Regions from separate parts of the Rhizobium sp. 01T417 genome, predicted to be linked through region 1. Evidence: riboswitches for the same ligand, from Rfam matches in the RefSeq annotation. Region 1 holds a riboswitch; the other holds the start of a gene.
What was found. A riboswitch is a leader RNA that binds a small molecule or an ion and turns the genes downstream of it on or off. The one in region 1 is predicted to bind thiamine pyrophosphate.

Region 1 (3,411 bases):
GCAGCCGCCGAAATCGAGATAGCCAGACTGGTCGCAGCCGATTGCCAGAAGATGGGCTCGCGCAAGAGCTTCATCAGATCGGACCGCAGGCCGGCCAGGACCACGGACATTAAAGGGAGCGCTAGAAACAGCGTGGCAAGCAGCAGGACGCCACCATCCACAAGCCGCGCGCCCGGCAGTCGCCCATCCGGACGCCTGACAGGCTTGCCAACTGTCATCCCCTCATCCTTTGGAGCGGGAAGAAGCGACAGGGCTCCGAGGATCATTGATGTAAGTACGATCTGAAGCAGGGAAAGCGTAACAGCCCGGCCAGGGTCGAAATCGAAGCGCAGGGACTGATAGATGGAAACCTCGACCGTCGTTGCCGCAGGGCCTCCGCCCAATGTCAGCACAAGCGTGAAGCTAGTGGCGCACAGCATGAAGATTAGGCCGGCGATACCGGGGATGACCGAACGCAGGACCGGCCATTCGATGAAGCGAAAAGTCGATAGGGGGCGCATGCCCAAGCCACTCGCCATCAGCCAGTATTCCGATGGGACGCGCTCCAGTGCGGCCAGCATCAGGCGCGCCGCCAGAGGCATGTTGAAGAAGACATGCGCCAGCAGGATCCCCGAGAGCCCGTATATGCTGACCGGTTCCGCCAGGCCGAACTTAAGCAGCGCCGAGTTCATGATGCCCTGCCGCCCCCAGATACCGATCAATCCGAGCGCCCCGATCAGAACAGGAAGCCCCATCGGCACGGCCATCAGCCTGATAATCCAGATACGGCCGGGGAAATGCCGTTGACGCGCCAGGGCTTGCGCGACCGGAATGGCAAAAACGATGGAGAGCGCGGTGGAGAGCACGGCCTGCAACAGCGTGAAACGCAATATCCGCAGGATGTACGGTTCAAACACGGTCGCAAGAATCGACGAACCACCGCTCGAGAGAAGCAAGGCAAGGACCGCAAGGCCGACGAAAGCGATAATGCCGGCGAGGCTCGCAGCCCCGCCGAGCATCGCCCGTCGCATCTCGGCCTTGGTCAAAAGCATCAGTTCATGCTCATGGCAGCCAGCCACTCGTCGATCCAGGCTTTGCGATTCTCGGCAACTTCATCCGAGCTCATCAGAAAGGTCTTTGACGGATTCACGAGCTTGCCGAACGCATCCGGCAACGGCTGCGATGTCGCCGAAACCGGCATCATCCAGTTGTTGGTCGGAATGGTGTCCTGGAAGCCCGGCGTCACCATGAATTTCAGGAAATCGCGCGCAAGCTCCTTGTCGGGCGCATTTTTCAGCAGTCCGGCCACTTCGATCTGTATGTAATGGCCTTCTGAAAATGCAGCCGCCTGGTAGCGGTCCGTATTCTCCGCGACCATGTGATAGGCAGGCGACGTCGTGTAGGAAAGCACCATCGGTGCTTCCCCCTTGGTGAACAGCCCATAGGCCTCTGACCAACCGGGCGTTACCGTCAACACCCGCTTCTTGAGTTTTGCCCAGGCCTCCGGCGCCTTGTCGCCGTAGACGGATTTTACCCACAACAGGAGACCGAGCCCGGGCGTCGAGGTGCGTGGGTCCTCGATGACGATCTTCTGCGCAGGGTCGCCTTCGACTAGATCCTTCATGCTTTGCGGAGGGTTCTTGATCGTCTGCGTGTCATAGATGACAGCGAAGTGGCCATAGTCGTACGGCACGAATACATCGTCCTTGTAGCCGCCCGGCACCTTGAGCCCGCCGACATCGATGCCGCTCGTATCGAACAGGCCGGTCGCCTTCGCTTCCGTGGTCAGGTTGGTATCCAGGCCAAGCACGACATCTGCCTTCGTGCCGGCGCCTTCGAGCTTAAGACGCGACAGCAGTGCCACACCATCCGCCACGCTGACGAAATTGACGTTGCAGCCGCAGGTCTTCTCGAACGCTTCCTTGACCTTCGGCCCCGGACCCCATTCGGATGTGAAGCTTTCATAAGTGTAGACGGTAAGCGTCTTGTCTGCCGCCTGCGCGTCCGCGCCGGCTAGGGCTTCAGTCGCAATGAAGATCGTGGCAAGCAACGAACGGCTCAGGGATTTGAATTTGAACATGGCACCTCTCCTCTGGTTTGCTTGAAGGGGAAAAGGGCGGTGCCAGATGTCACGCGTCTAATCCCTCCGCCGGTGTTAGCCGGATCAGGTTCCGCGGGTTGGCTTTCAGCCTCTCAGCCGCGTGCCTGATGGCACGGGCACCCCGTTAGAGCGCTTGAGATGTATCGCCACGCTAGGCGTCTTGCAAGAGGCGGCCTTAGGCCGCCATCGGCATTTACTCGGCGGCTTCGGCCCTTGCCGCCGGCCGCACCTCTACCACGCGGGGCAACTGCGTCGGTTTCAGCATCAAGGCGGCACAAAGGCCGATGAGAGCGATCGCGCAGGATGCCATGAAAAGCGGCGTGAACGCGCTGGCATAGGCGTCGGCGACGGCTTGACGCGCCTGTTCCGGCAACGCCGCCAGCATCCTTGGCGTCAGTTGCTCGATATCGGTCACGCCGGGAATGGAGAGTCCGGTCTTGCCGAGCTGCGAGCCGATGATCGCGCCATAAATGGAGATGGCGATCGATGCGCCGCCCATGCGCGACAGCGTCACCGATCCCGTTGCGGCGCCGACGTCGCGCGCCGGAGCGGCATTCTGGACGCCGATGACCGGGACCTGCTGTGCAAGGCCGACGCCGAAGCCGTGGAGAGCCATCACCGCCCCGATCACCATGACCGGTGTTCCGACATGAACCTGAGTGAGCAGCGCAAACGCGATGGCACTGCAGGTCAGGCTTGCGATCGCGAAGGGCTTGTAGCGCCCGGTGATGGAGATGATGCGACCGGCCGACAGCGACCCGCAGACGATGCCGCCGGTCAGAAGAATGAAGAACGCTCCGGCCGCCGATGGCGAGAGGCCGGTCGTCGTCTGCAGGAACAACGCGAAATAATTGACCATGCCGATGCCGATCGCGCCGCTCATGATCGACATGATGAGCAACAGGCTGAATGTCGAATTGCGAAACAGTGACAGGGGAACGATCGGCTCGGCGGCGCGTCGCTCGACGAAGATCCAACCGATGGCCGCCGCTACACCGAGCGCCATGATCGCCAGGCTTTGAGGAGCAACAAGCGAGCCGAAAACCTGAGAGCCATCGGCGGCAAGAACGATGCTAGCCGTCGTCAAGGCGAGCAGCAGGGCGCCGGCGTAATCGATCTTCGGACGGCGGTTGGGCTTCCGGTAGGGCAGCATCAAGGCCAGACCGACAAGGACGACGAAACCGATCGGAACATTGACGAGGAAGATCGAGCGCCAGCCGAAGAGATCGCTCATTGCCCCGCCAAGGACGGGTCCGATAGCGCCCGACGCCATCAGAACGAGGCTGGAATAGCTCTGGTAACGCGCCCGTTCGCGCGGTTCGAAGAGGTCG
Region 2 (3,411 bases), on a different contig from region 1:
CGGGCCGATACCCGCGTAGTCGACGATTGCCGGATCGATCCCCGCGGCCAGTGCCTCGGTCTCAACGGAGAGGCCAAGGATCATATCGTCTCCAATCCGCGCGCGGGCAGTTGGCGCATCCATGTCCTCTTGCCCGATGTGCAGACCGTCAGCACCAATTGCGACAGCAGCCTCGACGTCATCGTTGACGATGAGCAAGGCACTCGTGCCAGACAAAGCCGCCTTGAGTGCCCGACCTGTTTCGATCATCAGGGGTGTATCGGCATGCTTGTCGCGCAGCTGGACAACGCTCGCTCCGCCAGCAACAGCCGCCCGCGCGGTCTCCACCATGCCGAAGCCGGCACAGAGACCGGGATCGAGGACGAGATAAAGTGAAAGGTCGATGGTCCTCATGCGGAACGCACCCTCGCATGGCGATCGAGGAGCGGGGCGTCAAGCGCTGCAAGCGCATCGAGAAACGCCGGAGAAAACGAACCGGGGCCGTCCGCCCTGCTGGCTGCCATCTCGCCGGCAACAGCAAAGGTCGTAAGCGCGGCAACCGTTGCCTCGAACGGCGCGGCAGGCCGGATCGCCGTGAATGCTCCGACGAGGCAGGTCAGTGCGCAACCGAGCGCGGTCACCTTAGGCATCAAGGCCGACCCGCCTTCAATCCAGGCAGCTCGTTCACCGTCGGTGACGAAATCGACGACGCCGGTTACCGCGACCGTTGCACCGTGTGTCCTTGCAAGCAGCCGGGCGGATTCCTCGGCCTGTTCGACCCCGTCACGACTGTCCACCCCCTGGCCCCGACTTTCGCCACCGGCAAGGGCGATGATCTCGGAGGCGTTGCCGCGAATGACCGTCGGACCGAGTTCCAGGAGCCGATCAACGGCCGCCCGGCGGAATAAGGTAGCATAGTGGGCGACCGGATCGAGAACCCATGGCTTGCCGGACTGGCCGGCGGCGAGGGCTGCCGCCTCCATGCCGCGCAACCAGGATGACGACAGTGTGCCGATGTTGATTGTCAGTGCGCCTGCGATCGCCGCAAACTCGCCAGCCTCTTCTTCGGCATGCACCATGGCGGGAGACGCGCCAGCGGCCAGAAGCACATTGGCTGCGATGTTCATGGCAACGAAGTTGGTGATGCAGTGCACGAGCGGCGGTTGCGCGCGCAACTCGCTCAGCAGCTTTCCCGGTAAGGTTTGATCTTGCATGGTGCGCCTTTCGATCGGGGAGAAAGGCGCGGGGACTGACGCAGCAGGCGAAACGTCCCGAGCGACTCCCTCCGCCGGCATTATCCGGTTCAGGTTCAAAGGGTCCTTCTCAGCCCATCTTTCGAGGGGCGCCCCTGTCTCTCATTGCCTTCTTCTCGCAGAGAAGCACGCGCCTGTCATCCAAAAAATGGACATCGCCGGGTGAGCCCGGCGATGCCGGGAAAGGCCCTGCAGGAGGCGCGCGGCGCCTGCCGGCCTCCTGGCGGTTGCATCACTCATCCGATAGCGCGCCATAATACAGCTGCCGGAAGGACTTGGATTTCCCCCTGCAAACTGCTCACTTCTGGATTGCGGTGAGCAACCTGTTACGGATTCCGGCGCCGCTTTTTGTTTGTCCGAACCATGGCACTTTCCAAAATTTCGGCGGTTATTCCAAAGTCGGCAGCTGTAAGCATTGTTGGACGGCAGCCGAAACAGTGATCGTGTTGCATTTACTTATTTTTGTTTACTTTCCAGGGATTGTGCCAAATGGCATACTCCCGCTCGCTGGGTAAAGGCGAGGTTCATGGGCGGCCGACGATTTGCGGTTCTGACCCACCAGACTGCTTGATTACACGCGGCCAATAGGCCGGCAAGACAATGCCGATGCAATCGTCCAACTCGGTTGGCGACCGAAGGGAGGTCTTGATGCGAACACCTCATGCTGCAGTCTCTGTATCGCTTCCTGCCGTGTGTGTTCTCCTATCTGCTACCATAACAACATTCTCGCCCGCTCCTGCTCGGGCCCAGTTCGTCTGCGCGAACACTGCAAGCTCGGGAGACGGGGCGACTGCCGGTGGTGCCAATGACGTCGCCTGCGGAACCAATGCGACAGCGGTGGGCGCCGCGGGAGCAAACTCCGCTTTCGGTGCGGGAAGCAGCGCGACAGGCGGAGCCGCCACTGCCCTCGGTACAACGACGAATGCTTCCGGTGCATCATCGGTGGCAGTTGGGCAAAATTCTCAGGCGACAGACAGGGGCGCGGTCGCGGTTGGTTTGGGCAGCAACGCCTCCGGATTCAACAGCTCAGCCATCGGGGAAAATAGCAGAGCTGCCGGCGCTGGCGCGACTGCCCTGGGGGTCGACAGCAATGCGCAGAGTGTGGACAGCACGGCCGTTGGTGTTCGAAGCCTGACGACGGGTGCCGGTGCGACTGCCATTGGGGTCGGCAGTCAAGGCACCAGTGTTGATACCTTGGCTGCTGGCGTTAGAAGCGTTGCCAGTGCTGGCGGCGCAGTCGCGCTCGGAGGTGACAGCAGTGCAAGTGGTGGCAATAGCACTGCGGTTGGTAATAGAAGTTCGTCCTCTGGCAATCAGGCAACAGCGATTGGATTTAACAGCAGTGCTCAGGGCCCCAATAGTCTTGCCCTGGGGACCGGCTCAGTGTCATCAGGGCAGAATTCGGTGGCGCTCGGAGCTGGTTCGTCGGATGGCGGTATCGCCAATGTCGTCTCCGTCGGGGCGCCGGCCGCCGAGCGAAAGATCGTCAACGTCGCGCCCGGCACGATTTCGGCGACCTCGACGGATGCGATCAACGGCTCCCAGCTGTACGCCACCAATCAGAATGTCGCCCAGAACACGAACGAACTTGCCGATCACGAGACGCGCATCACGAACAATACCAACGTTCTCAACCTCCATACGACTGAGATCGCCGGCCTCGATACGCGTGTAACCGCAAATACAAACGCCATCGATTCCCTGGACAATCGCGTCAGCAGCCTCGAATCCAGCATGTCGCCGATGAATGGACGCATCGACAAGGCCTACGAGGGCACGGCGATGGCGCTGGCGATGGGTGGGGGAACCCTTCCGAATGACAAGAACTTTGCGGTGTCCATCAATTGGGGCACGTTCGAAGGCGAGAACGCTTTCGCTGGCAGCGCTTACGCGCGGATTACAGAGAATCTGCTGATCCATGGCGGCGTCGGCGTAGGGACGAGCGAAGGTACCTTCGGTGGGACCGCGGGGTTGACATTCACGTGGTGATCGTCCGAGCGCTACAGCCGTTCGGTTCACGCGAGCCGAGATCCCAAACGATGCATTTGCCGTTCAAATTTATCCTCGCGGCGCTGGCAGTCCTTTGCATAGAGGCCTGCCTTGGAAGCCCCGTTCGCGCCGAAATCAAGAAATCCCCAAAGGAAGATGTTTCAAGAGCACCGCGTCCGGCAGATATCGA

Region 2: linked by a shared signal. The riboswitch ahead of thiM (hydroxyethylthiazole kinase) and the one ahead of thiB (thiamine ABC transporter substrate binding subunit) in region 1 are both predicted to bind thiamine pyrophosphate.

What each region holds. Positions count from the first base shown of each region.
Region 1 covers NZ_JBFTQH010000002.1:222,119-225,529, reverse strand. The annotation lists gene thiP (thiamine/thiamine pyrophosphate ABC transporter permease ThiP) at 1-1,031, opposite strand, end outside; gene thiB (thiamine ABC transporter substrate binding subunit) at 1,031-2,059, opposite strand; TPP riboswitch at 2,104-2,214, opposite strand; gene AC1DPR_RS03205 (MDR family MFS transporter) at 2,274-3,411, opposite strand, start outside.
Region 2 covers NZ_JBFTQH010000026.1:1,542-4,952, reverse strand. The annotation lists gene thiE (thiamine phosphate synthase) at 1-393, opposite strand, end outside; gene thiM (hydroxyethylthiazole kinase) at 390-1,193, opposite strand; TPP riboswitch at 1,243-1,339, opposite strand; gene AC1DPR_RS22175 (YadA-like family protein) at 1,833-3,221, shown strand; gene AC1DPR_RS22170 (hypothetical protein) at 3,272-3,411, shown strand, end outside.